DNA from 4 places in the Paenibacillus sp. RC73 genome. Region 1 is predicted to be linked to each of the others. Evidence: a T-box and tRNA genes for the amino acid it is inferred to sense, from the RefSeq annotation. Region 1 holds a T-box; the other regions hold tRNA genes.
What was found. A T-box is a leader RNA that pairs with one kind of tRNA and senses whether it is charged. The one in region 1 lies ahead of leuS (leucine--tRNA ligase), so its partner is inferred to be a tRNA-Leu.

Region 1 (7,328 bases):
GACGGCTGAACAGCCAGTCGCGCAAGCGGTACGTCACTTTTCCTTGTCCTTTACCCTCGGCTTCAAGCCATTCAATCATCTTCGGAATGGCTTCCTCATTCGTAAGTCCATTCAGCGGACCTGAGTTGACGTGCGGACCATCCTCGGTGTATGGCTCTTTAGCCACGTCTCCACCTTGGACAACCTCAATGATATTCAGCCCGAATTGCTTCGCAAATTCCCAGTCACGTGTGTCGTGACCTGGTACAGCCATGATCGCGCCTGTTCCGTAGCCTGCCAGCACATAGTCGGCGATCCAGATCGGCAGCTTTTCACCGTTCACTGGATTCACCGCGTAAGCGCCTGTGAAGACACCCGTTTTATCCTTCGCCAGATCCGTACGCTCCAGATCGCTTTTACGGGCAGCTTGCTCACGGTATTGATTTACGGCATCCTTTTGCTCAGGTGTAGTGATAACATCCACCAATTCCTGCTCAGGAGCCAGCACACAGTAGCTTGCGCCGAACAGCGTATCCGGGCGGGTTGTAAATACCGTTAATTGCTTGTCATGGCCTTCAATTGGAAAATGAACCTCTGCCCCAGTAGACTTGCCGATCCAGTTCCGCTGCATATCTTTAATGCTTTCGGACCAATCCAGCTCCTCCAAATCATCCAGCAGACGATCAGCATATTCCGTTATTTTCAGCATCCATTGACGCATAGGTTTGCGGATAACCGGATGACCGCCACGCTCACTCTTGCCGTCAATTACTTCTTCATTCGCCAACACCGTTCCCAATGCAGGACACCAGTTCACAGGCACTTCAGCTACATAAGCAAGACCGCGCTTATACAGCTGGATGAAAATCCACTGTGTCCATTTATAATAATCGGGGTCTGTTGTGCTGATTTCACGATCCCAGTCGTATGAAAAGCCAAGCGATTTGATTTGACGGCGGAAGTTATTAACATTTTTTACCGTAATTTCACGTGGATGCTCTCCCGTATCCAGCGCATGCTGCTCGGCAGGCAGACCGAAGGCGTCCCAACCCATCGGATGCAGTACGTTGTAGCCGCGCATTCTTTTATACCGTGAAACAATATCCGTTGCCGTGTAACCTTCCGGGTGGCCTACATGCAGACCAGCTCCAGACGGGTACGGGAACATATCCAAAGCATAAAACTTCGGTTTGCCCGGCTCTTCCCCGGTACGGAACGTTTTGTTCTCATCCCAATATTTCTGCCATTTTGGTTCAATACTTTGCGGTTGATAGCCGTGCTTCGGCTGTGTGTCTGTCATTGTCATTTCCTCCTCAAACGGTATGCAACAAAAAAACCTCTGCATCCCGTAGCGTGTCAGCGCTAGGGACGAGAGGTTATATTCCCGTGGTACCACCCTAGTTAGCAGAAAGCGTTCTTCGCCTTCTACTCCCTTTGCACCTGATAACGGAGGTGATCCGATGCGGGTTAATAACAGGGTTCAAGCACCTGTATAGGGCATTCCTGCGTTGGGCGCATATCTCCGAGGCGAGTTCACTTTGCACTGTCAACCGGCTTGCACCATCCGCCGGCTCTCTACATGTCCAGACAAAACTACTATTCCTCATCAGCGATTGTTTAACCGTTAATAATGGCACTATTATATTGAAAACCGCGAAAAAAGTCAAATAAGGACTACATCTGGTGCTAAACACCAACTTCATTCGTTTGCTCCATGACACACGGAGGCAAATGTTTTATAATTAGCTCCGAGCCAGATTGAGATGAGTTGAGATGAGAAAGGTGAGCTGAGACATGGCACAAATTAAAATTTACGGAATAAAAGAAGCACTGAATCCAATCAAGGAGCAACTTTCAGATGTGATTCACTCCGCTGTGGTGGATGCGTTCCAATATCCCCCCGACAAAAGGTTTCATCGTTTTTTCCCGATGAATCAGGAAGACTTCATATTTGCCCACGATCGCTCGCAGGCATACACCATTATTGAAATTAGTGTGTTTGAAGGCAGAACGACAGAGGCTAAAAAGCACCTCATCCAGCTGCTATTCCAAAGAATTAACAATTTAGGCATTGCCCCGCAGGATCTTGAAATTACTATATTCGAGACACCGAAACAGAATTGGGGCATTCGCGGTGTACCCGGTGATGAACTTCAACTGAACTATAAAGTAAACATATAATTTGAAGCTCTTATGCAAAAAGACGCCCTTCATGTCATCATGAAAAGCGTCTTTCTTTGTCCTATATTAGCCTGATAAAGCTTCATTATTTTACAGCAACATAAAATAATCTGGCCGCGTCATCTACTGCTTCTACCCATTCAAAGTCCGCATATACCTTCACATCGCGAAAACCGGCTTTGGACAATTCCGTTTTCATCCAGTCCGGGTCATAGGCACGTTGCACATGAATCTCCTCGAACCGCTGGTATACATCGCGCCCTTCATTTTCTGCTCTCGCAAAAATGCTGAGATGATGCTCAATTTCACAGCGCGGAGTGTCCAACGCACAAGTCCAGATATATGAGATGGAGCGCTCGTCCAGTACAAAGGGCTGCTCATCATCATAACGCACAAACGTCTGGGGATGATGTACATCGAACAGAAAGGTTCCGCCAGGCTTAAGACCGGCATACGTTCTGCGAAAAGTAGCAGTAATGTCCTCTTCCTCCAGCAAATAATTCAGACAATCGCAAAAAGAAATGACAGAATCCACAGGCTCTGGTAAACTCCATTCCCGCATATCCTGCTCTATCCAGCGAATGCTACCCTCACGGAACAAACGCTGTCCTTGCGTAGTCGTTTCCATTTTGCGACGGGCTACTGCCAGCATATCTGAAGACAAGTCGATGCCAGCCACCTCGAAGCCCGAGTTGACCAGTGGAATCGTAATGGAGCCCGTCCCACAGCCCAGCTCTGCCACCGTATGCGGCATACCATGCTGATCCCAGGCCTGCCGAGCAAAACGCAGCCAGTCCGGGTACGGCATGTCCTGCATCAGCTCATCATACACATAGGCAAACTTCCGGTAAGAAGCCATTTTTTATTCCCCATTCCCGTCCTTCGGTTCAGGCATTTTCTCCACCAGATAGGTCCAGTTTTCCTTTTGCGTAACCAGCCCTTCCTTCATCAGCTTGCCCATGGCACGCTTGAAGGCGGATTTACTGATACCAAACCGTTGCTTAATAATATCCGGCGGCGTGGCGTCGGAATAAGGCATACCGCCACCCGGCCGCTCTTTCAAAAAGGCAATGAGACGATCCGCATCCTCATCACGGCCCACTTCCTTGCGCGGCGACATCGCCAAATTCACCCGACCGTCTTCACGAACCAGTGTGACCCGTACCTTCACCTCTTCACCCAAACGAAGCATCCGGTTACGTTCCGAGGAATGGATCATGCCAATCGCGCCAAAACCAAGCACGCCTCCGTCCACCAGGACAAATGTCCCCATCTGAAGCGGCTTGTACACCGTCGCCTGCACCCACGTATTGAGCCATGAATCAGGTGCATGGAAGGACAATGGAGCCAGCTCTTGCTCACCCGCCAGCTTCGCTCGCAGCCTGCCCTGCTTATCATGTTCCATGATAGCATAGACGTAGTCGCCCACCTGAGGATGCAAATCCCGGTTCTCAGGCAACTCACGAATCGGCAGCAGCAATTGACGACCCAATCCCATTTCCAGAAAACAACCCAGACGCGGATGCACATCCGCCACCTGTAGCTTTGCCAGTTCGCCCAACGACAGGAACGGTTTTTTCATGGTAGCGGCCAAACGGTCCTCTGTATCGTGAAAAATAAATACTTCCAGCCGTTCTCCAACCTCAATCTCACGTGTCAGCTCCGTATAATGCAGCAGTACATCCTGATCGCCAACTGTGAGAAAGTAGCCGAAAGGGGATACCTCACGATCTACCATAATCGTGACATAAGTACCAGCAATCAGATTCATACCTTCTCCACAACCTTAGCGTCCGACCAAAGTCTTTCAATGTTATAATATTCACGCTCGTCGCGATGGAAGACATGCACTACGACATCTCCCAAGTCCATCAGAACCCAGCGGCCGGAATCCATTCCTTCGATCCCTTTGATTGTTGTACCTTCATCATGAGCGCGTTTGCGAATTTCCGTCACAATCGCCTGTACCTGAGTATCCGAATTACCGTGGCAGATTACAAAATAATCCGCGACAAGGGATACGCCCCGCAAGTCAAGGGCTACAATATTCATGGCCTTCTTATCTTCAGCGGCCTCAACCGTAATTTGCATTAATTTCTCATTAGTTATGGTCATTCATGAACCTCCGATTTTCTCTGTTTAAGTTGTTGGATCAGATCATTTCGCGACAGTACCGTCAGCGGAAAAATAACCTTTTGCTTCTCCAGCAGCAGTGAAATCGTGGAATCAAATCCAGCGACAAGACCCTGCTCCAAACTTTTTTTCGCCTGTTTGCGGATATGATCTACCCCAGGGAAATCTCGTCCCGGTTCGATATAATCAGCGAGACACACGACCTTGTCCAGCAAACTCATGCCCACACGGCCTGAGGTATGCCAGCGAATGGCATTCCGTATTTCAGAGTCTTCCACCCCATAGTCTCTCGCTGCAACGCAATATCCTACCTCAGAATGCCACAGTTGCTTGTCATGCTGCAAAAGCTCCTGGTCACATTCGGGATGACTGCGAATCACTTCCTCCATCTGCTGAACGGACCAATATTTCGCTACATCATGCAAAATAGCCGCTAATTCGGCCTTATCCGGGTCCGCGCCATACCGCTTGGCAAGCTCCACGGAGGTATGCATGACACCCAGTGTGTGCTTCCAGCGTTTTTCAGGCATTTGACCGGATACAGCCTCCATCAATTGCTCACGGCTGTACTTCATACAAACCGCCCCTTGTAATGTAGTCATGCACACGATCAGGCACAAGATAGCGAATGGTGCGCCCTTCCGCAACACGTTCCCGAATATCCGTCGAAGAAATATCCACCACCGGCATATCCGCCAGCAGCACCTTGTTCTGCAAATAATGCGGTAGTTCATTCAGCGCAAGCTGGAAACCGGGACGCCGGACACCGATAAAACAAATTCGCTGTGCCAGCTCCTCAATCCCCTGCCAATGAGGTAAGTAATTCACCATATCCGCGCCGATAATAAAATAAAAATCTACAGCAGGATGCAGCTCCTGAAGCTCTTTGATCGTGTCAATAGTATAAGATACCCCACCTCGAAGCACTTCAATATCTAACACTCCAAAAGCAGGATGGCCCGCCACCGCTTCACTCGTCATCTCCAGCCGCTCTGTGCCGCTAGCCCCCGCCTGGTGCTTGTGGGGAGGGATATGGGAAGGCATGAACCATACATGGTCCAGCGCATAGGCATCCCTTGCCGCTTCTCCAGCCAGCAGATGTCCAATATGAATCGGGTCAAATGTACCGCCCATAATACCGATTTTCATAGTCTCCTCCCCGCGTGTTTATCCTCTAGGCAGCTCGATTTGCTTGTTATCACGGGATTCCTTGTACAAAATAATCGTGCTCCCGATGAGCTGTACAAGCTCGGAACCTGTTTCCGTAGCCAGTTCTTCCGCAATTTCATGCTTGTCATCCAGACAGTTGTTCAAAATCTGCACCTTCATCAGCTCGCGCTTTTCAATCGCATCGTTAATGTGACGCATAAGATGCTCGTTCGTACCGTTTTTCCCTACTTGAAAAACCGGGTCCAGATGATGCGCCATCGAGCGCAAATACCTTTTTTGTTTACCTGTTAACATGTATACTTAACTCCTTCATAACCACATATGCCATGCGGCAATTCCATAATTTTAGTGTAAAATCCGACTTACGACAGGCTTCTCAGCACAGCCGCTCTCATTTCGTCTACAGCAGGGGCTACGCCCATAAAATACTCAAAGGCCACTGCTCCCTGATACACGAACATGCCCAAGCCTCCGTGTACGGTGCAGCCGCGCTGTTTACGGCTTTCGCGCAAAAATCTCGTTTCCAGCGGGTTGTAGATCAAATCACTTACAATGATTCCTTCTGGAATCAGACTCGTTTCCAGCGGAAGCTCATCGGATAGAGGAGACATTCCTACCGAGGTCGTATTGATCAGCACATCCACCGATGCAAGCACGCTCTCCGCTTCATCGTTAGAATAACCCGTCACAGGGATTGCTTCCGTCGTCCACTCCAATGCCAGCTGCTCGGCCTTATCGCGTGTCCGATTCAGAATAATGACCGATTCCGGCTGTTCCTCCAGTAACGCATGAATCACACCTCTGGCAGCACCTCCGGCTCCGAGGACCGCAATTCTTGTGCCTTTCAGCTTGACCGAAGTCTCTTCTTTGAGGGAACGCACGTAGCCGATCCCGTCCGTATTGTAACCCTTAAGTCGTCCGTTGTCGTTCACAATCGTGTTGACAGCGCCGATGAGTCTGGCTCCTTCATCAATCTCATCCAAATATTTCATAACTTCAACTTTATGGGGAATCGTCACATTGACTCCGCGGAAATGCAAAGCCCGAATCCCCTTCATGGCGTCCTCCAGCTGATCGGGCTTGACGTGAAGAGGAACAAAATCCCCCTCTATCCCCGCTGCCTTTAAAGCTACTTTATGCATGAGAGGCGATTTGGAGTGCTTGATCGGATCACCCAATACGCCCAATAATACAAGACCTTGTTCGGTCACTCCAGACTCCCCGCTGCTCATCGTCGTTCTCCCCCATGTTGCAAAATATTAGGCTGCACAAATACATGAACGGCGGCAGGAACCTGAATCTGTTCCTTGCCGCCCGATCACATGGTTCAACATTCGTTAAATCAACGAAGGCCGTAGAAGGACACGGATTCCCCGAGGAGCATGAACCGCTACCAAAGCCCCGTTCTCACTATTGACCCTGATCCATCCCAGACCGGAGATATAAATATCCGATTGAGATTTACGAGGAACGCGGAACTCATGTCTTGTCCATTCCGGCATATCTGCCAACTGATCACGTGTCGGCGGTGACAACAGTTCTCCGGCATGATCTTCGAACAGTTGATCCGCCCGCTCCAGCTTGGTGCGATGAATTTTAAGACTACCGTTGATGTAGCAGGTGAACGATTGATGTTGACCTTCTACAAAATCAAACCTCGCCATCCCACCGAAAAACAAGGTTTGTCCGGGGTCCAGCTGATAAGCAGCAGGTTTCAGCGGCTTGTCCGGCATAATGGCGCTCAAATCCTGCCGGGACACGATTTCACTGAACCGCCAAGGGTACACAATACCCGGTGTATCAATAATATGCTTACCGTCGTCGAGCGGAATATTCACCATATCCAGCGTCGTTCCCGGGTAACG
Region 2 (7,328 bases), on a different contig from region 1:
ATCGTTGTATAGCTGCCGGAGGCGTAAACCCATTCGCTAATCCCTTCCATGTTACAAGTGCTTGGTTATCCTGTCTAAATACCGCTTCTGTAAATGTGCATTTTATGAGCGAAGCAATTGATGATCGTTCATATACTTGAGCCCTGTATAGCGATTACGCAGGGTATGAGCCGTGCGAAGTGCGCGCGCAAGCTGCTCCTCGGTTACGCCCAGCTCGGCAATCGTAGACGGACCACCGACCTGAGCCAGCCATGCACGCATCTGCTCCGACGTGGGCAAGGTTCGATATACCTCAAAAGCATCCACAGCTTGGCTGGCAACCAGGTCCCTGTACAAGTCCGCCAGTAAAGCAGAAGCTACGCCCACTTTGGCACCATGCAAAACTTGCTTGCGTCCCTCCGCAATAAAATCCATTTCAATTCGGTGAGAAATGTGGTGCTCTCCCCCCGATGCTGGACGGGAATGATCAATCATCAGCATGGAAATGCCGGATGCGATCAGCGCGTTCATCAGCACTTCGACACCTGCCTGGCTACCCGCCGCAATCTCATCAACATGCTCTACACAGGCCCGCAGCGCCTCCTCCGTAATTCGATTAGCCAAAAGCGAATACGGTTCGCCCCCCAAATCCCTGGACACATGCCAATCGGCTAATGAGGTGAATTTGCCGAGCATATCGCCAAAGCCTGCAGCAGTCATCGCTTGTGGCGCATTCGCCAGTACGGATAGATCAGCAAAGATCGCTTCCGGTGGAACAGCCTGGAATGTCTGCTTGCTGCCGCCCACAATCAACGGCGCGCCTGCCGATGTGAATCCATCCACAGAAGCGGCCGTCGGCACCGACAGGAACGGACGATTCATTTTATAGCATGCGAAGCGAACCAGATCATGAATAGTGCCGGAGCCTACGGCCAGTACAGCCTGACTCTCATCTGCCACGCCCAACAACACCTTTACGATATAGCCCTCATCTGCAATCACATCCCCCACAGCATTGGGAGGCAGCCGAACCACATCGACCACCAAACCTGCGTCACGTATCCGTTGTGTCAACTTTTCCCCTGCCGCCGCAGAAGTATGTTCATCCTCTACCAGCGTCATATGACGGTAATTTTGTTGCTTCAGATAAGGGACGACGGCTTCAAGCGCTCCATCACGCACCTCAATAAACAATTCGACCTTTCGGTAAGGGTGATCGGTGTAGTTTGCCTGTGCTTCTTCGTTCCACTGCTTGATCTGCTCATTCATATTCATTTGATCTACCTCCTGAAAAGGAATAATTTGCACAAGAATGATCCATACTATTAAAAAGATTCTCTTTGAAAACGATTTCTATTTAATTGTACGCACAAGTTCCTGTCCAAGTCCAGATGAAAAGTACAAGTTGCTTTTCAAATCCTGATTCCGAAAGGAAAAAAGCTTATGAAATTCAGAACAGACATCGCTTGCGCACTCGGTTTACTGGCAGGCACAACCTTTGGCAGTGGTATCGCTTTTTTATTCGGCTGGCAAGCCTACCAGGCTTTGACCTCCGTATCTGTATTTGGCGTTGCCGGGATCATGATTACCATCGCTGTTTTTCGTCTGCTTCATCACAAATCGGTTTCTACGTCAGATCCCCGATAGTTTCAGCTACTGAAACAAGAACACTTTGCTTGTACAGCACCATTCCGCCTGCTCCGTTTGCATGTACCTTTTTTTAGTTCAGCTTATATACATTTGCCTAACATATGAGGATTTTGCATAAATCCTGATATAAAAAAACGGGCCTCACAAGCGATTTATTTCGCTTGTAAGTGCCCGCTTTTATTATGTGTGTAGTACAATTCGAGATCAGCCATGATTCTACTGAATATCTGGATTTACATCCAAATCATAATCAATTTCATCAAACCCGAATCCAAACAACTGAAGGAAATCGAGACGATATTGTTCAAGGTCGCCCCGTTCAGACACATTTTCTGTAGTAATCCCGGACCAAGCCTCTTGGACAGCCTGCTGGACATCCGCTCTCATTTCCCAGTTGTCCAGACGAATGCGCCCTTCCTCATCGGTTTCCACTGTCGATCCACTATATAGCTTTCCGAACAGACGCTGCGCTTGCTCGATACAGCCCTCATGCAAGCCCTTTTCCTTCATAACCTTAAACAGTAAGGAAATATACAGAGGTACAACTGGAATAGCCGAGCTGGATTGTGTAACCAAAGCTTTATTTACAGAAACGTAGGCTTTTCCATCATAATGCTCCAGTTGCTTCGTTAAGCTGTGCGCTGTGGCCTCCAAGTCATTTTTGGCTTGGCCAATGGTTCCTTTACGGTAAATGGCCTCCGTGATCTCTGGACCAATATACGAGTAAGCCAGTGTGGTTACCCCTTCAGCCAGCAGATCAGCTTCTTCCAGCGCTTTTAGCCATAAGGACCAATCTTCGCCCCCCATTACCGTTATCGTATTTTCAATTTCCTCCTCTGTAGCCGGTTCCAGCGTAATCTCCGATACGACACCTGTATTGGTATTCACCGTTTTATCAGAAAAGGGCTGCCCGATGGGCTTGAGAACGGAGTTGAAGGTTTCACCCGTATCGGGATGCGTCCGTCGTGGTGAAGCGACACTATACACAATCAGATCTACCTTGCCCAGCTTCTCCTTAACCAGTTTCAACGTTTCCTGCTTGATTTCATGGGAAAAAGCGTCTCCATTAATGCTTTCTGCTATGTAGCCAGCCGCTCTAGCCGATTCCTCAAAGGCTACAGTGTTGTACCATCCAGCTGAAGCTGTGCGTCCTTCTGAAGCAGGGCGTTCATAGGATACACCTATGGTATCAGCTCCCATACCAAAGCTGGCAGCAATGCGGGAAGCCAGTCCATAGCCGGTGGAAGCTCCGATCACAAGCACCTTTTTGGCTCCTTGTATTGAAGGACTTTCTTTGATGTAGTCGATTTGACGATTGACATGAGCCGCACATCCTCCTGGATGCGCAGTAGTACAGATAAAGCCACGGACTTTCGGTTTAATAATCATTGCAAGGGCCCCCTACTTTGGCATTCATTTTATATAGATGGAATGGTTGTCCAGTCATAACTATATAGCAAATCAGCTTGAGGCTCAACCTTTTGCGGGCGTAATACAGCAGTCAACATCTCTTTAAAGTTTGCTGCTACCTTCAAGCCGGGATCTAAATCGGGGTCTAGTATAGCCACACTCATGCCTACTATTTGAGGTGATTTCAGTAAGACTCTAAGAACATCTGTGAGTTCCTTCCACTGCAAGCCATGAGATTCCGGGCAATCCACACAGGGCATGAGCGTTTTGTCAAGCACATCTGCATCCAGGTGAAGCCAAAAACCGTCAACCTCTCGCTGATGAATGAAATCATTCAAAAAATCCTCAGTCCTGGCACCCCCTTCCCGAAGAGAGCGTTCCGCACTGAAGCAGGTAATGCCCTCCGTCTTTGCCTCTTCTATAATGCTCTGCTCCGGATCTGATTCGCGATAGCCGAAGGTCAGGACATTGGAACTCTGAATATAAGGTTTTCGGTTTTCCAGATTGGTTAAAATATCTGTTCCTTTACCCGTAACAATAGCAAGGTCCATACCAGCCACAACGGCTTTATCACTATTTCCTTTATGGTAATAATCTGGATGTGCGTCTATATGAACTAGTCCGTAATTCCCCTTTCGCGCCAGCGCCAAGGCGCTTCCCAGCAGCACACTGCAATCGCCGCCCAGAACAAGAGAAAACGCAGAGGTGCTCAGTACCTCCTCCACCGTATCTGCCAATTCAATGGAAAAAGCGGCCACCTGAGCCCCAAATAAGGCGCCGTCGTTGTATGTATACTTCTTCGGATATGCAGGCTGAGACAGCCTTGTCGCGACTTGTGCTCCGATCGCTGTGTGAAGACCCAACTCCTCAAGAACAGCGGGAAGCTTCCAGCAGCCTCTTTCTCTACCGTCCGGATGCCTGCTAAGGCCAAGATTGGTGGGGGCATGAATAATGCAGATTTCTTTTTCCATCGACAACCAACTCCTTTACCTTCGATTATGAGGCATAGCTATTTGCTAAAATGTAATACATAAAATATACTTTAAGCATTACTATATCCCTCAACGTGTAAGGAGTCAAACTGAATTGGAATATTACAACGAACTCTGGTTTTCTTTCACCTTCGATCTATTAAATAGTTATGATCCCTACTATGAAGAACCGGAACGGCTTGACAGTCCGGAACAATTAAATGATTTGCTACAAAAGTATGGAGTGTTATGCGATGAAACGGTAGCTCTGAAGGAGCTAACAGCCGTGCGTGCTTACCGCGACAGACTGCGCGATTTGATTATGAGTGGAAGTGATGAGCAACTGGGAGAATTTCTGACGGAGAGTGAATTGCGTTCCCCCCTGCGCCCACGATTAAATGCACAGGGAGACGGCAGCTTTCGTTATGTTTACAGTCCACCTGATAAAAACACAGGCAGCTTGGCCGACCGTATTCTGGCGGTCTGTTCGCGTACGCTCGGAAGAGAACTGACCCTGTACGGAAGACCAAGACTCAAAGTCTGCGTCTCAGATCCTTGCCGTGAAATATTTTCCGATCATTCTAAAAACAGACTACAGCGGTTCTGTAGCAAACGTTGCTCTACCCGTTATCATGTCAAGAAACACCGGGAATCACAATGAAATACACGCCCGGGTAAATGGCTAATGCTACGCTCATCCCTTTGATATTACTATCAGCGCTATAGATAACATAAAAAAGGTTCATCATTGCTACAATGAGCAATGATGAACCTTTTTTATGTTAATGATGCGGTCGAGAGGACTCGAACCTCCACGGGGGTTAGCCCACACGGACCTGAACCGTGCGCGTCTGCCAATTCCGCCACGACCGCATAGTATGTAATCATGCCGATGTTTATCTATGTAACAGGGCCATAAATAATGCCCAGTACATATAATCACCGTAATTAAGATTATATCGCTCATAGAGAATAAAAGCAAGCCATTCTTATATTATATTTTCTATATATAATTCCAGAAAACATGTGAAAACAACTGGATTTCTCATACCATATATGGTAATATGGACGCATCAGGAAAGGAGGTGCGTCAACATTAGTAATCAGATGTTGAACGTGTCCCTTACCCGGTCCGCCATTCTCTAATTCTCAGAGATGACGGAGGCGCGGGATACGGATCAAAGCTTTAAATAAGCGCCACGGGTAGAAAGACCGTCTACGGACGGTCTTTTTTATGTTAAACATCATACTATTGTAATCACATTACATACCGGGAAAAGGAGTCATTCTATGTCTATTCAACCAGGAAAAGTGGAAGAGTTTAAAGATTTAGCAGCTATATGGCTGGAAGCTTCCATAGAGGCCCATCATTTTATTGATCCACAATATTGGACATCACAGGTTGGCGAAATGGAAGACAAATACCTTCCTCTAGCTCAAAACTACGTTATTATACAGGACGATCACACTATTGGTGGCTTCGTTTCCATGATAGATGGATATTTGGCGGCCTTATTTATACGAGTAGGTTCCCAACGAAAAGGCTATGGCAAGTTACTACTAGATTGGGTTAAGAAGCAATATGAGCAGATCCAATTGAAAGTATACCAGTCCAACACGAAGGCATTTAACTTTTATACCAGAAATGGATTTATCATTCAAGAGGAATCCATTGATCCAGAAACCCGTGAAAAGGAATTTGTAATGGTTTGGACAAAGCACAAGTAACATTAAGTTACATTATCTCAATGAAGTCAAAGGCTCTGCTCCCGTATAAATACGGTAAAAGCAGAGCCTTATATATTTTACCTACACTAATATATATGTTCTCTCATTTCAGCCCGTAAACCTCGGTATATAAAATTTGTCTAAACGGCGCAAAATCCTGCTCTGTCAGCGCATACGGATAGCTCATAATTTGAAGCCTCAGATCGGCCTGTCTTTCCCTCAAAGGAGGCTGTACATACTCAAAATCGTTGAGATGGAATCCCAAGCGTTCATAAAAACCAATTCTTCTCCGAGTCCATTCATCCTCAGGTGGCTCAACCTCCAGAACTACTGGTTTATCGGACTGTGAAATAAATCTGCTCATGAGCTTTTTACCTAACCCGCCACCACGTATAGCCTGATCTACCGCAATATGCTCTACAAACCGAAAATGTGTAAATTCCCAGCCTGCCAGAAAAGCGATCGTATGCCCTTGCTCATCCTTTTCAGTGATTAAGCGATAACAAGGATGAGTAAGCAGTGCCTTTTGCGACGCAAAGATTCTACATTCTGTTTCAGGAAAAGAGGCTTCCATAATCGCATACACTTGTGAGAATTCAAGTTCATTCATTTTATATTCCCTGCTCCTTTAATTCTAACTTCCCTTTCCAGTTCAATTCAATCTGACCAAATCGTTGAAATCAATTTTCATACCTTGTGTAATTCCGTAAGCGTCAGCAAAATATGCTCCAATAGCTCCGGGATATCCTCCATCTGATCTTCATTAATTTGTCTGGAAAATTGAAGCTCAATCTTGTTTTGGTATGTAGTTGCCTCCTCCCCGTAAACAAAGCTGAGCGTTTGGAGCGGCCTAAGATCCGGCTTCCAAATTTGCGTCAATAAATCTTCAATCTGGCTGCACTGTGTTTCAATCTCACGAATCTCCATATAGAAGCTGAGCAGCAGCACACATCCGGGGATTTGATCTTCGATCTCCAAAATTTCCGCAGCCAAGTTATTTAAATCTGCATTTAAGCGAATTTCTGCCGTCACACCGGGTCGTTCCGTCAGCCTGAATTGTATAGCGAATTCACGCGACATTACGGACATTTCCAATCGGTCGATCCGTTGCGTGATTTCAATACGTGAATCCAGACTATCCAGATCGTATACTGCATTTTCCATACCTACTTTTAAATTATCAAAAACCGTCGGGTCAAACATGTTCATTTCACCTCTGCCTATCATTCCATATGTTTCATACATTTAACATTCAAATAGGTTTCCAATCCAATGAGTATATCATAAATGTTTGCAGCCAAGAAATTTACCGATTTTCCAGCAAAAAAAGCTCTGATCATGTATTCCATTTTGAGCTGTTAGTAGATACTTCATTTCCTTTTCTACAGAACTTCCTTGGATTTTACTTCTGAGGGATGAAAAAATACACCTTTGTAACAAAATGTTCTATTATATTTATTTTATTGATAAATATTCCTTTTTATTATTCCAATTTACTGGTAAATCACATACAATTAATCTGAGTTCTATTACTAATATATTCATATAAATGAATATAAATCCCAAAAAGAGAGGTAGTTTATTCATGAA
Region 3 (7,328 bases), on a different contig from region 1:
GCATGCGTTTGCGTTGTTCCTTCATGATCAAGCACCCCGTTCATCCATTCTCAATTTCTTCTTCATGTTCATCTTCTTCACATGGTCAAAAATTCAGCCACAGGCCCCAATACGATGACGGGCAAGAAGGTCAACGCACCAATCAGCAGCACAACCCCGATCAGAATCGCCCCAAACAGCTTGTTGTCCGTACGAAGTGTGCCTGTCGTCACTGGAGTCGGTGCTTTGGCATTCAATGAAGCTGCTACAGCTAACAGTGCAACAATCGATACATATCGTCCGAAGAACATAACGATACCCGTTGTCGCGTTCCAGAATACGTTGTTATCCGCAAGCCCCTCAAATCCCGAACCGTTATTAGCCGCAGATGACGCATATTCATATAACACCTGAGTCAACCCGTGATATCCGGGGTTTGTGACCGCATCGTATCCCCAATGACTCATAAAAGCGAGCGCAGTCGGCACCAAAATGAGAAACGGATGTACCAAAATGGCAATTGCGATCAGCTTCATTTCCTTGCCTTCAATCTTCCTGCCCATAAATTCCGGGGTCCTGCCGACCATCAATCCACATATAAATACACCCAGAATCGCGTACATCAGCATATTCATCAGCCCGACACCCTTACCGCCGAAAATGACGTTCAGCATCATTTCACCCAAAGCAGCCATACCGCCCAGCGGGGTCAGTGTATCGTGCATATTATTGACCGAACCTGTCGTAGCCGCCGTCGTTACCGCCGTGAACAGTGCCGATTGTCCGATGCCGAAGCGGACCTCTTTCCCTTCCATGCTTCCCTGAGAAGCATCCACCCCCAGTGCCTGAATCAGCGGATTACCCGTTTTCTCTGACACGTACGTAATAGATAGGAATACGAGAAACAGTACCATCATGGAGCTAAAAATAATCCACCCCTGCTTGCGATTACGAGCGAACAGCCCAAAGGTATACGGCAGAGAAGCTGGCATCACCCACATCGCCAAAATTTCCAGCACATTCGTCCAGGGACTTGGATTTTCAAAAGGATGCGCCGAGTTGGCCCCATCGAAACCGCCCCCGTTCGTCCCCAAGTGCTTGATCGATTCCATCGAAGCAACGGGTCCCAAGGCAATCTGTTGCTGTGTTCCACTCATCGTCGTGATATCCGCCGTAGGCTGAAGCGTCTGCGGTACTTTCAGTCCGACCAGCACCAGCGTAAGCACAAAGGCCAACGGAAGAAAAATCCGTATAATTGCTTTGATAAAATCCTGAAAAAAGTTGCCCATTCCTTCACCGCGCCGCGTCAATCCTCTCATAAAAGCCGCAGCAACCGCAAAACCGGAAGCAGCCGAAGTAAACATCATCATCGTAACGAACGCCATCTGCGTCATATACGTAAGTCCACTTTCTCCGCTGTAATGCTGGAGATTCGTATTGGTCATAAAGCTGATCACTGTATTAAAAGCCAGTGACGCTTCCATATTGTCGTTTCCAGCCGGATTACCGGGGAGCAGTCCCTGCAAGCGCAGTAGCACATAGCTGATCGCCACAAGCACGACATTCGTAGCGATAAAGCTCATCACATACGTGGTCCAACGCATGCTCTCCAGCTTTTTCAATCCTATAACCTTGTAAATCAGCTTCTCCGTCCCGCCAAACACTCGGTCCGTCCGATTCGGTTCATTTGAGAATACATGATACATATAGGTGCCCACTGGTTTCACCAAGAGCAGCAATATCACAATCACAATTCCAATTTGCAGCAGCTCCATCATCTATTCCCTCCTCCAAAATGCTCCTGCGTTTGGAATAACAGACGGGTTCGTAGCACCAGGCGTTGCACACGTTTGCGAAAGCCCGCTGCCTCTGATGCTTCATCCATGATCTGCTGTTCCCCGCCCGCTTGATCCTGTTTAGCTGATTAGAACTTTTCAGGATTCAGGAGTGCGTAGATTAAATACACAAACACAATAGCCGTAAGCGTAAGCACAACCATCATCCTTTTCGCCCTCCTTTGGAGGTCTGTGCATCACACCAGCGTACAAACAGCAGTATCACTCCATAACTCGCAGCCATCACGAGCAGCATGTATATATCCATCATGTTCATACCCTCCCGTATCTGTCCTCAGATCGTTATTCTTACACCCTCGTAAAATCAACATACAATTACTTTGAAAATTTTAATTTATATTAGCCATATCGTAAGCGACTATCCGTTCAGCAGGAAACCCACCTCTCCATTCAAAGTGTAGATCACATGGTCCGCTCCCAAACCTCGATAAATCCCTTGAGGATTACAGCCGTGTGTAATGACATAGATCGAATCTGATGTCAGCGGCCGGCATATTTGCAGAAAACGGCACGTCAGATTCAAGCTGTTCTCGAACAAATACACGCAGCCAATTTCTTTTTTGGGAAAATTCCATTTCCCCGCTTGCATCGTATTGATGCGCACAATATGCTCCACACCCATTTTTTTGAGCTGTCGTTCCTCCTGAGCGCTATTCGTAAGAACCGCAAACGCCAGTTTTTTGAACATAAGCAATTTCACAAAATTTCTGCCCGTTTCATTCGGTGCAGTGACAATGATTAGCCGACCTTCCATCAGTAGCTCCTCTCCCGGTATAAAAAGACAACAAAAAGAAGCCAAAGGAAAAAGGCTTTCCTCCGGCTTCTTACGTAACCATGATAAAATAAACCATGGCTGCACACGGCGGTTTGTTGCCTCTCCCTGTACGCTTACGAGGTTAGCTGTCGGATTCGGACGTGAGAGTCGCCCTATTTCTGACACTTGGCCAGAAAATTCACCCCTTGAGACACTCGGCCCTTTAAAAGCCGCATAGATCTCGTTTGGTTCCCCCGCTTTTGCAACTGCAAAATTCAGCGCTATAGACAATTCGTTGCTGCTTCATTCACTTAATTTGAAATTACGTCTTGAATCATACACCCGCGCAAGGAACACTGTAAAGCTCACCTGCGGGGTTATAAATCGGTCTTTGGAGCATAAAAGATTAATAATAGCGTTTACAACACAAATATCCTTCTCCCAGCTCCTTCAATCTCGGTTTTTCATCCCTTTTCGAAAATGAAGAGGCATGTCAATATTGGCGTATGGGGAGCATTTTTTGTCCTTTTTTTGTAAAAGAGAAAGGAAAAGTGCTGTATGTACCTGATAAACGCCGATTGAACCTGTTTTTACCATGAGAAACACCGCTATTTGCCCCATTTGCAGTGCCATTTGCCGTTTTGGACAAAATACGATTTTACAGCAGCAGACGGCGCATTACATCTATTTATAGACTTGCAACTCTTCGTTAAATTGCTTACAATTTAATTGTAGAATATCAAATTAGGAGGAAAACCATGACCGTTTATGAACATGATGCACAAACCCTGCAAGGGAAAGAAATTCCGTTGTCCACATACGAAGGAAAAGTACTGCTCATCGTGAATACAGCCAGCAAATGCGGGCTAACCCCCCAATACAAGGCGCTACAAGAGCTATATGACCAATACCATGAGCGGGGTCTTGAAATCTTAGGGTTTCCCAGCAACCAGTTTGCCAAGCAAGAGCCGGGTTCCAGCGAGGAAATTTCGGAGTTTTGCCAGATCAACTATGGAGTTACATTTCCGATGTTTGCCAAAATAGATGTCAATGGCGATCAGGCGCACCCTTTATTCCGCTACCTCACCCAAACAGCTCCGGGCGTATTAGGCTCCAAAGCAATCAAATGGAATTTTACTAAATTTTTGATTACACGCGAAGGTAACGTATTTAAGCGCTATGCCCCACAGACAACTCCGGATAAATTGGCGGGGGATATCGAGAAGCTCTTGCAACAAAGCTGACAGGTCCATCCCTGTTCACAAGCAGCCAATCCAAACGGCTGCTCCTGTGGCTAGGAAAAAGGGATATTTTAGTTCGGCTTATATAACAAAAAAAGCAGCCAATCACGTCAAAAACGTGTCAGGATGCTTTTTTAACTGTGTCTTGCATGTAATGCGGTCGAGAGGACTCGAACCTCCACGGGCGTACGCCCACTACCCCCTCAAGATAGCGTGTCTGCCATTCCACCACGACCGCAAATTCTAATGTTTTGAGGCAACAGATTTATTATACTCCCTTGCATTCTATTTGTAAACATAAATACAATAATTATTTTTATGTCAAATAATCTAACATATAAAAGCTATAAAAATATTTAATTTGACATATCAACACTATGAGTGTAAATATATATTACATAATATCTCTAAATTTTTTCTGAATTCATTTTTAAAGTCATTTAATATAACATAAACATTCTACTCCAAGGAGGCGAACCGCATTGCACAAAGGCAATCGTTTGCTGAACTACGCATTGCTGTTGGACCCTTCCCTGCCTGTCGGTGGCTTCACTCGTTCCTACGGGCTGGAGGAGCTGTTTCGCAATGGCCGCTTAACCTGTTTACAAGACCTGGAACACTATGCACGCACTGATCTGCTTCCTCAGTTCACATCCCTCGATGGCATGGCTATCAAAAGCCTTTATATTGCCGTTCAGCAAAATGATGGTTGGCGTATCGCCCTCATTGATAAAATGCTGCACGCCCAGCGCTCTTCCCTACAACACGTGAAAGAGTCACGCCTATCCGGCCAACGCCTGCTTAAGCTCGCCAAAGCCTTGTACCCTTGGCTTGAATTCGACCAACTCGAAGCTACACTCATCCAATACAATGCGATTGGTACACTTGCAACCGTTCATAGTTGGATTAACGTTTCCCTTGGAAATGATGTAGAGCAGACCATTCACGGCTACCTTGCCGCAGCAGTGTCCTTCTGTGTCGAAGATGCTTCCAAGCTGCTTAATCCCCCTTATGAGGAAAAGAATCCTGTTATTCAGCGAATGACCAACGAGCTTCTAACCGCATGGAAACAATTCAACACCCCAGAGTCTGAGCCAACCGCATTTCAGCGTGGCCTTCTGCATAGGCATTGGTCCAGCTCCTACATTGCTCAGCCACCCTATATGAGCAGCAACCACCAGCGCGGGTGAAATTCACTGATTCCTTTGTCCGGCCCCATTATACGCCTACAGCATCCCCCTGATGCCTGTTTTCACCAATCCAGTACCAACGACAAAAGCACTCCCACCACTTTTTCCAGTGGCAGAGTGCTCTTTTTATCCAGAATACAACTGCAATTTCGCACAATTAACAGGCTCCAGATGGATTATCCAGACATCCATCACTTAATTAAGTTATATTTTTATCTGAATTACGTATTTTAGATTGTAAAAACACGTATAAACGTGTATCATAGTTTTAGATGGTTAATTCTAACATGTTTACTGATGATTATTATAACACACCAATTATTCCGCAAGAATCCGTAAGGGGCGATTTCACTTGAACAACAAAATGCCTGTCACCTCCTTAGGGTGGGCCATCAAACAAAGGCTTGTCGAACTTCGGCTGGATCAGAAAACATTTTGTGAAACGCATAACATCCCGCCTTCACGCTTGTCCAATCTGATTCACGGCACCCGCAAAGCACAAAGGTACAGAAAACAAGTTGCTGCAATCCTCAACATCGACGATAACGATTATAAGGAGGCATCACCACTCTGAAACCAACGATGTGAGCGTCCCCCAAGCATGCGGCACGCTATAACATCGGCAACCCAAATAAACTCGTCAATCGAACCCGTCGGTCCGTTTTACGGGTTTTCAACCTGAGTGATCTTTAGCGAGAAGATCATTCAGGCTGTGTTTTGTCATTCTCACCTTTTTGCTTACGATATTTCGCAAATTCCACATATTCTAATATGAAATTCTGTTCTTCTGTATCCAGATCCTCTGCCTGGCAATTCAATGGCCCCATCACTCCAAAAAAATAAGCAGCCTTCTGCTCCTGAAGTACACCCTCACCCGGTTTGACGCCTTTCATTAACCAATCCAGCGATACATTAAAAAAGTCCGAAATCTGGATTAAATGCATCGTTCCCGGCGTTGTTTTACCTCTTCTCCAGTCTCCAAGATTACCCGAGCTGATTTTGAGCTTTTCACAAAACGCCTTCTTCGTCATTCCCCGATCCTTAATCAAGGCTTCAATTCGCTGATAAATCGTTTGGTCTCCCAAAATTATCCCCTCCGACACCCTAACTTTTTCTTGAACTATTCCCAAAATTTCAACCATACTTATTCGGTTATCATTACTTTAATATTCCGCACCCGATTATTCCGTAGTGGAACCTTCCTGCCTTTTCTCTTTACGAAAGCGGGTAAATTCAATATACTCAAGTATAAAATCCTTTTCCACCTCGCTAAGCGATTCCCCCTGGCAATCCAGTTGCCCTGAAACTCCAAAAAAATAAGGGTCTCTCGACTCCCTCAGCGCCTCACCCTGCACATTGCGCCCCAACATGATCCAATCCAGACTGGCATTAAAAAACGAAGCGATTTCAATGAGCTTATTCGTGCCTGGCGTCGTTTTTCCTCTTTTCCAGTCCCCAAAGTTCCCTGTACTAATACCCAACTGCTCGCAGAACGCTTTTTTTGTCATTCCACGTTCCTTGATAAGTTCTTCAATACGTTGGTAAATAGATTGCATAGAAGTTCCTTCCTCCCCAGCAGACTCTCAAATAACCATATCATGTCCCCTGTTCCCATTTCAAAGATCACGTGTGCCAAAATTGCCGAATTATGTATGTTGGCTTTCATTATACCACAATATGCAACAAAAACCGCCTATTTTCCGAAGAAAATGGCGGCCCTCAGTCAGCTCGTGTACACCCATTACAAATTATAGTTGTCAATTTTAAGTAGAATCTGCTTCAATTCGTTCAAAGTTTCACTCAAGTGTGATAAATCTTCTTCTGGCAGAAGCACCAGTCTCTCTTGAATTTTATTGGAAAAGGTATGAAATACCTGTTCACAAAAAGCATCGCCTTCTTCTGTAATCGCCACGTTCACGACTCTGCGATCCGAGTCACACGACTGGCGGTCAGCCAACCCAAGCTCCACCAGCTTGTCCAGCAGAGGAGTCATGTTCGGGCGTGAGACATTAAGTAGTTTGGACAAATCAGATACCGTAGACAAACGCACTTCTCGCAGCAACAGTAATGCCTGAAAGTTATTAGGCGACAAATGTAATGGGAAATCGAGCGGACCGTAGGTGAAAAATTTCTTCTTCACCATTGGAAACAAGCCCAAAATATTTTCTGATATATTCCCTAACAGTTGAGTGTCCATATTTTTCACCATCACTTCATCAGTTTATACTTATCATTCTATAACATTATGGCTTTATATTATACTATGGAATCATTATTTCTTCATAATAATTACTTTATTACATTACTG
Region 4 (7,328 bases), 200 kb from region 1:
AGATACTCGTCTGCTCCTGCGACAAATGCTGCCGTTAATTCGTCCACAATCAGCTCGGCTGAGGAGGGAAATTGAGTAAGATGGTTCGACGCCTGCAAGTCGTGGAAGGTCACATGATAATATACACCGTTCTTGCCTTCATCCTCCACCTCGGGCAATGCGGGTACACGATGATTGAGATTCCCATGGCGCCGGGATACCATTTTACCGTAACCATTGTCCGCCCATATTTTAATCACCCCTTCGGGGACTTCAATATGACCCTGGTTGTATAACTCGGCAATCTCGCCATACATCGCCATACTGCACACAGGCTGCTCTACAAATTTACTGATCATACTGTACTGCTTGCGAACCACATACGATATTAATTGTCCACGCTTCTCCGGCGTATTAAAGGAAGGATCATTTTCCCAAAAAGGCTTGTCTCCCTGCCCACGAAAAGACAATACCCATACAATTTTCTCTCCCTTTTGCCGTTCAATCGCTTCCTGCCATAGCTGCTCAAACAGCTCGGGATGCTCCTTGTAGCTGGCCTGTTTCCCCGGAAAAGCACGCAAAAACATCTCTGCACCCAGCGGCTCGGCATGATGATGTGTAATCCATAATCCCATTTCTACTGCAAGCTTATGATGAATACCCGTGCGTGGTAAATCCGTTCCCGGTATCACCATGTTGCCACCACAGCGTAGTAACGCTTCAAAAACGGGCTCCCACACCTGCTCCGTTGGCGGATAATCATCCTTCCAGCCAATCAGGCATACCTCATCATTGACGAACCAGCCCCGATAGCGAACCTTGGACGGTATACTGTCATAATCCTGGCTCGACAGGACTATTGTATCCCGCTTGGTCGGAGGGAGTTCCGCCCAGAACCAGAACGGCTCCACACCAAGCACGAAGCGACTGTAATGAAGCAACCCATAAATGATCCCCAGCTCATCACGGCCAATGATATGAAGTACCGTTCCCTTGCCACCTGCAACAAAACGAAGACAATAGCCCTCTGGCCACTGTGGACATCCTTCCTCTTCCTGCGCATAACGGATAATTATCGAGGCCTCTTCTTCTGCTTGCAAGGGCTCTCTGCCAAACACTTGCTTATGATCTCGCGCAATCATTCTCCAAGCGTGGGCAACTGGCACACTTCCGACAGCTTGAAGATTGTATCCGCTTACAGATGAAATGATCAGAGGTTCAAAGGCTTTCATTTATTGTCATCTCCTATTCAACGATGAAGACTCTTCTTACCTTTATTTTATAGGTTGGTGGCATAGTAAGCCCAACGGGACATGAAGATTTGCTAGAGATAAAATGTCCAAGAAAGAGAAATAATTACTATAATCACTTGATAATAGTTGCTATAACAGTATGATAAAAATATCAATGAACCAACGACTAGGGGGCTTATTAGTGAACAAAAGGGAATTTGTAATTCACGATTTATTGAGCAAAATCTACCAAAATCATTATCCTGACTGGAAACTGCCGACGGAAAGAGAACTCGCGAAGCAGTATAATGTTTCAAGGTATACCATTCATGAATCAATCAAAAAATTAAAATACATGGGCCTGGTTAAAGTCGTTCAGGGATCAGGCATCTTCATTGGAAAGAATATTCAGACCAGTCCGCTCATCTATAACTCTTTAACTGAGAACCCATACTCCAACATAAAATCCAAAGTAATCGAGTTGCAAAAGCAACCCGCTACTCCCGAGGACCAACAGATTTTTGGAATAACAAGTAGCGATGAGGTATGGGTATATCAACGTCTAAGAATCGTTAACTATCAAACGATGCAATTAGAGTTGTCCCGATTACCTGTTATTTTGTTTCCAATCCTTACGCACACGGATGCCGAACACTCCATTCAATCCTACGTGAAAAAACATAAATATACGATTTCGCATTACCTAAATACCTATGAGGCAATCGCCCTTAATAAAGAACAGGCTATGCTCTTGCAACAAAAGAGAAAGAGCCCAGCGATGAAAATATCAAGCCGCGGCATTCTTAATAATGGGATTATCTTTGAGATAAGCGAAATCGTAGCCATTGACTATAAATGTACGTATTTGACAGCCTTCAATAACGAGCATCACAAAAGAAGAAGCTTATAGAAGCATTCAACTAAACAGGCAGCTTCTCCAGCATAAGGGTCCCTATATGCTGGAGTATTTTTGTTTTAAGGGGTCATCAGTGTTCCATCTGGCAATCTCGCCTGCGTCCATTCGTGCATCCTGTATTCCACTGGATAATTTTTCGCCCGTTCTTCATTGAATTCCACGCCGATGCCCGGAAGTTCAAGAGGGTAAATGTATCCGTCTTTAGCGTCTATGATGGGCGTAAAGATGCTGCGTGTGTTCTCCTTAATCGGAATATTCTCTTGGATCGCGGCACTGTGCAGGTGAATATTAAGATGAGTGTTAACGGCGATTCCAATAGGAGTAATGTCTGACGGTGTATGCCAAGCAATTCTAACTCCGAATGCCTCGCATAAGGCTCCGAGCTTAAGAGCAGGCGTGATCCCTCCAATTTGAGATACATGGCAGCGAATAAAATCAATCTGCCTGTTGACAATAAGGCTTCTCCATTCTAAAGGATTATTGAACAGTTCCCCGGTGGCTATTGCAGTTGAAGTTTGGGAACGTATCTGACTTAACCATTCATTTTGATCCGGCGGTAAAATGTCCTCAACAAAGTACGGTTTATAGCATTCGAGGTCTTTTGCAAACTGTACGGCTTGATTCGGGAAAAGTCGTTCATGCACGTCATGCAGGATATGAAACTGGTCATTATATTTTGACCTTAATAGAGCAAACATCTTGGTGGTTGTTCGCATATACTCGTCCTGGTCATAATAGGAACCCTGGGTAGGGTAATCCGGAGCGTGCAAGTGCGAAGGATTCCCCCCATAGAAGCCAAGTTGGCACCGGATATGTTTATATCCTTGCTCAAGAATACCATCAATCTCTCGGTACAAATCCTCGATGTTGTCTGCAACTGCATGAGTATATGCAGGTATCGCATCCCTCGATTTGCCTCCAAACAGCTGGTACAAGGGCATATCGGCAATTTTACCCTTAATGTCCCACAAAGCCATATCCACCCCAGAAATAGCGTTATTCAGTACAGGTCCATTACGCCAATAAGAGTTGACCATCATCATATGCCATAAGTCCTCAATATTGTTGGCGTCTCTTCCAATCAATATAGGTTTAAGGTACTCCTCGACGAGGAGTTGAACGGCTTTCGGGCGCTGCTGAAAAGTGGCGCAACCATATCCCGTAATTTTATTATCTGTAGTTACTCTGACGACCACCAGATTATGTCGATCAGGTTTAAGCACAAAACATTCCACATTAGTGATGATGGAAGGGTTCATATGTCTCCTCTTTTCTAAGAATTTCTAGGTTTATTGAAACATGTTTGAAATGCAGAATCAATTTGGCTGGGTAAATTGTCGAATTGTTTAAAAAAACCAGTCCAATTTATCATAAAAAGTTCAAAAAAACCTTATGTATCAAGGTTTTTTTATAAAACAAGGCTTATTTTGGACTGCTTTTATTCACCAGATCTTTGTGATACCATTCAGAATGTAAACGGAACCAATACTTTATATTCCTAGGACAGGAGAATTTTAATGAACAAAGTGAAAGCGGTACAAGACATGATTTATGGGGTCGGAGGAGAAAGCAATATTCAAAACGCTTGGCATTGCATGACCAGACTCAGGTTTGATTTAAAAGATAAAAACAAAGTGGACATAGAGAAAATTAAGGAATTGGACCCGGTTTTGGGCGCGCAGTTTAATAATGACCAATTCCAAATCATTCTTGGTCCTAAAGTCGCGGAATATTTTAATATTTTGGCCAGTGAATTAAAGCTAACGGATGTTCAAAAGGAAGATGAGGCAAGCTCTGAAAAAAAGAAGGGGTTTGTTACACTCTTCATGAATATTGTATCCGGCGTGTTTGGGCCTATCGTTCCAGCTATTGCCGGGGCAGGATTGATCAAGGGACTTATCGCAGGGTTGACCGCCCTCCATATCATCTCGGATCAAAGCGAAACCATTCAGATCATTAACATGATGGCGAGCGGAGTATTTACGTTTTTACCGTTTTTCCTGGCAGCATCGGCGGCTAAAATTTTCAAAACCAACGAATATTTAGCGATAGCAATCGCTGCTACCATTATGTTTCCAACGATGGTGGATGCGGCCAAGGCCGGGGAACTTTCCTCGTTTCAGTTTTTAGGCTTTATACCTATCCCAGTGTTTAACTACACCGGTACAGTAATCCCGATTATCTTTGCCGTATGGGCGATGAGCCATATTCATAAAATCGTCAACAGGTTTATTCCAGAAGTGTTAAAAACCGTAGTTACGCCAACGTTAACCTTGTTTATTTCGGGCTTCCTTGCATTATCCGTTATCGGTCCCATTGGCATTCACCTAGGCAATGGCTTGGCTTGGCTTGTTCAAGGCTTATTCGGTATCTCTCCCATCCTTGCTGGCGTTGTTGTTGGTGCGATTCGACCTTTGGCCGTCTTTACTGGCATGCATCATGCAATGACTCCGATTGCTTTGCAGAATTTTGCAACACAAGGTTACGATATGTTAATGCCTATGATGTGTATGGCTAACTTTTCAATCGTAGGCGCAACATTTGCAGTGTATTACAAGGTAAACACACCTAAAGAAAAATCTATTATTGTTTCAGCCGCCGTCTCCGGTCTTTTGGGAATTACTGAACCCGCTTTATTCGGTGTTCTAGCTAAGTACAAAAAAGCTTTTCTAGCCGCCATCATCGCAAGTTCAGTTGCTTCGGCTTTTATCAGCTTTTTCGGTGTCCGATTGTATGGATATGTGTTATCGAGTATATTTAGCATTCCCGCTTACTTCGGGCCTTACTTTATCTATGCCATTTCCGGAATGATCATTGCTGTCGCACTCTCCTTTACAATCTGTTATCTGTTTCTAAGCAAAGTAGATGTTGCGAGAGCAAATGAACCTACGCAGCTCAAATAATCGTTTGTCATGGCTTCCAAGCTTTTTTAAGATCAATAAATCGTTTTAAAGTATCTAAGATTATGAGTGGAGCCTGACCTACTGTATAAGTGTTGTCAGGCCCTTCAGTTACTTTCTTTGTTGCCCGTATTCGGCTTTTTGCACCCTCCAGTGGACGTGTGCCAGTATCCAGCGTCACGAACATGGCCGTGTAGTTCGAAGCTCAACAAACGTTTTTCGTTAGGTACAGCTAATATCACAGTCAGCACATCAACATCGACCGAACTGCTGGCCCTCTGTCTTTTGTTTCTTTACAGTAACCAGATGGTTATTAAATAATTGTCGCCTATCGGTCCCGTTGCCCGCGTTCGGATTAATACACCGTAATCTTGACAAAACAAAAAACGCCCCTCCGGATAGTAACGGTGAGGCGTTTCGTTGGCCCTGTATACCTATAACGGAACATTCCGCAGATATACAGGACCTCTTGTTATTTTCGTACATTTAACTCTGATGTGACCGTGGTAAAGCATACTAATGCCGAGGACCGGGATCGAACCGGTACGGTAGTCACCTACCGCAGGATTTTAAGTCCTGTGCGTCTGCCAATTCCGCCACCCCGGCATAAATTTAGGAACGCTATTTTTCATACTTACTTGACTTATAAGTATCGGAGAAACATCCAGCTTATGTACAAAATGGTTCTCGCTATGTAAATACCGTTTTATTGGGCACCAACATATAATACGACAATTTCATCGAGTTGTAAAGTGTTTTTTTCTAAAACAATAAAATTTCTTTTTTGTATAACTTGGGCCCATTTGAATTACAATAATAAACGTCTTTCCAAACTACCAGAAGGGGTGTTACGAATGCGTGAAGGTATGATTCCAGCTGTTCTTGGAACGGTAGTATCGGCTTCAGGCGCTGTGTTGCTGAGCAGTAAGTACAAGCTTGCGGCTACAGGCATTCTCGGTTTCGGACTGGCTCATGTTGTTCTGGGAGCGATTGATCTGATTGAGCATCGCTAGTCGTTTGGGAAGTGCCGGGCGGGAGCTATTTCCTCCCCGGCTTTATTATTATAACCGCTTTAGCTGCCTTGAGCGTTAACGTTTATATAAAGCGTACAATATGCTTGCACTCGTAAAGGAGCGTGTGATGTATTATGAAAGAAAACATTAGGGAAGAAAAGAATCGCACCGTCGATCAGGTCGAACATGAACAGTCGTTAGATCAGCGCGAGCCAGGCTTTAATCGTATTCCTGACATCAATGCCGATACTCCTGCTGCTACAGATATGATTGATGAAGCTATAAACCGTGGCCTGGACAAGCTTCGTAACGATTTTACAGATTAAAACCTGGGTCATAGGGCACGGGTTACTTAAGTAGCATTTAACTAAACAGCCTTATATAGTGATTCCTAGAGATCACTTGAAAATAAGCATAAACCAGCCAATAATCGAGACCCAAAGCACAACACTAATCAGGATTCCCCATACGATACCTACTGAGAAATTCCCTTCACTCTTCGGTACAGCATGGCCAAATTTCATTCTAAGCTTCATTTGATTCCAGTTCATAGAACCCCCTCCTTAAGTTCTATTTCGGAATATGAAGCTCATTTATGTAGATCAATAGTCATGTTTTTCAAAAAAATAAAAAAGGGTTTTTTGTCCTATCATCCAGATCGGGGAAAAAGTATTACGGCTATTCCGACCAAGCAAATCAAGCCACCCACGATATCGTACAAATCAGGTGTCTTTTTATCAATCCACCATCCCCATGCAATGGAAAGGACTATAAAGACACCCCCGTATGCTGCATACACACGCCCAAAGGAGGAGAAAACCTGAAAGGTCGCAATGACTCCGTAGACAGCCAAAATCACCCCGCCGCAAAGTCCGACATACCATGTCTTCCCTTCACGCAGCCATTGCCAGATCAAGTACCCTCCCCCAATTTCGGCTATGCCAGCCAGCATAAAAAGTAACGCTGCCTTTAACACCACTTCACACCCCTGTTCTTCTAATCTTCTTGGTTTTATTTTTAGATGTTATCCTTAGAGCACTCGACCTAAAATAATAATCAACGCAATCACGCCAACCAGAATAAGCAGATTGCTGACCTGACGCCATAAGCCAGAGGCTCCCTCAGAGTGAAGCTTCCGCTGGTTCGCATCAAAATTCGCTTTGGCTCCTTCAGCATCTACAGGGCTAGAAAACGGTCGGTTATCTTCATTCATGTGAATGGCCCCCTTATCAATATCACCTTAATGATACCAAACTTTCCCGCTGATTTCGCGTTGATTTTATACTCA

Region 2: it has a tRNA-Leu gene. The T-box ahead of leuS (leucine--tRNA ligase) is inferred to sense a tRNA for this amino acid. The anticodon was not compared.
Region 3: it has a tRNA-Leu gene. The T-box ahead of leuS (leucine--tRNA ligase) is inferred to sense a tRNA for this amino acid. The anticodon was not compared.
Region 4: it has a tRNA-Leu gene. The T-box ahead of leuS (leucine--tRNA ligase) is inferred to sense a tRNA for this amino acid. The anticodon was not compared.

The regions. Positions count from the first base shown of each region.
Region 1 is NZ_JBIYCV010000002.1:21,484-28,811, reverse strand. It holds gene leuS (leucine--tRNA ligase) at 1-1,279, opposite strand, end outside; T-box leader at 1,341-1,598, opposite strand; gene ABH897_RS03675 (tautomerase family protein) at 1,774-2,160, shown strand; gene ABH897_RS03670 (class I SAM-dependent DNA methyltransferase) at 2,246-3,019, opposite strand; gene ABH897_RS03665 (CvfB family protein) at 3,023-3,931, opposite strand; gene rsfS (ribosome silencing factor) at 3,928-4,275, opposite strand; gene yqeK (bis(5'-nucleosyl)-tetraphosphatase (symmetrical) YqeK) at 4,272-4,868, opposite strand; gene nadD (nicotinate-nucleotide adenylyltransferase) at 4,852-5,442, opposite strand; gene yhbY (ribosome assembly RNA-binding protein YhbY) at 5,461-5,757, opposite strand; gene aroE (shikimate dehydrogenase) at 5,826-6,695, opposite strand; gene yqeH (ribosome biogenesis GTPase YqeH) at 6,801-7,328, opposite strand, start outside.
Region 2 is NZ_JBIYCV010000001.1:595,027-602,354, forward strand. It holds gene ABH897_RS02775 (sn-glycerol-1-phosphate dehydrogenase) at 103-1,254, opposite strand; gene ABH897_RS02780 (hypothetical protein) at 1,423-1,626, shown strand; gene fabV (enoyl-ACP reductase FabV) at 1,846-3,018, opposite strand; gene ABH897_RS02790 (arginase family protein) at 3,048-4,010, opposite strand; gene ABH897_RS02795 (CGNR zinc finger domain-containing protein) at 4,126-4,671, shown strand; tRNA gene ABH897_RS02800 (tRNA-Leu) at 4,800-4,883, opposite strand; gene ABH897_RS02805 (N-acetyltransferase) at 5,301-5,738, shown strand; gene ABH897_RS02810 (GNAT family N-acetyltransferase) at 5,842-6,348, opposite strand; gene ABH897_RS02815 (hypothetical protein) at 6,426-6,941, opposite strand; gene ABH897_RS02820 (hypothetical protein) at 7,324-7,328, shown strand, end outside.
Region 3 is NZ_JBIYCV010000004.1:386,086-393,413, reverse strand. It holds gene kdpB (potassium-transporting ATPase subunit KdpB) at 1-25, opposite strand, end outside; gene kdpA (potassium-transporting ATPase subunit KdpA) at 78-1,754, opposite strand; gene kdpF (K(+)-transporting ATPase subunit F) at 1,904-1,978, opposite strand; gene ABH897_RS11865 (hypothetical protein) at 2,194-2,589, opposite strand; cyclic di-AMP (ydaO/yuaA leader) riboswitch at 2,705-2,880, opposite strand; gene ABH897_RS11860 (hypothetical protein) at 3,040-3,222, opposite strand; gene ABH897_RS11855 (glutathione peroxidase) at 3,348-3,833, shown strand; tRNA gene ABH897_RS11850 (tRNA-Leu) at 3,986-4,068, opposite strand; gene ABH897_RS11845 (urease accessory protein UreF) at 4,331-5,020, shown strand; gene ABH897_RS11840 (XRE family transcriptional regulator) at 5,373-5,594, shown strand; gene ABH897_RS11835 (helix-turn-helix domain-containing protein) at 5,722-6,105, opposite strand; gene ABH897_RS11830 (helix-turn-helix domain-containing protein) at 6,202-6,576, opposite strand; gene ABH897_RS11825 (MarR family winged helix-turn-helix transcriptional regulator) at 6,762-7,217, opposite strand.
Region 4 is NZ_JBIYCV010000002.1:217,247-224,574, reverse strand. It holds gene ABH897_RS04560 (glycosyl hydrolase 115 family protein) at 1-1,211, opposite strand, end outside; gene ABH897_RS04555 (GntR family transcriptional regulator) at 1,414-2,121, shown strand; gene ABH897_RS04550 (enolase C-terminal domain-like protein) at 2,187-3,386, opposite strand; gene ABH897_RS04545 (PTS transporter subunit EIIC) at 3,645-5,030, shown strand; tRNA gene ABH897_RS04540 (tRNA-Leu) at 5,548-5,633, opposite strand; gene ABH897_RS04535 (hypothetical protein) at 5,882-6,040, shown strand; gene ABH897_RS04530 (hypothetical protein) at 6,175-6,366, shown strand; gene ABH897_RS04525 (hypothetical protein) at 6,439-6,591, opposite strand; gene ABH897_RS04520 (YnfA family protein) at 6,690-7,016, opposite strand; gene ABH897_RS04515 (hypothetical protein) at 7,071-7,253, opposite strand.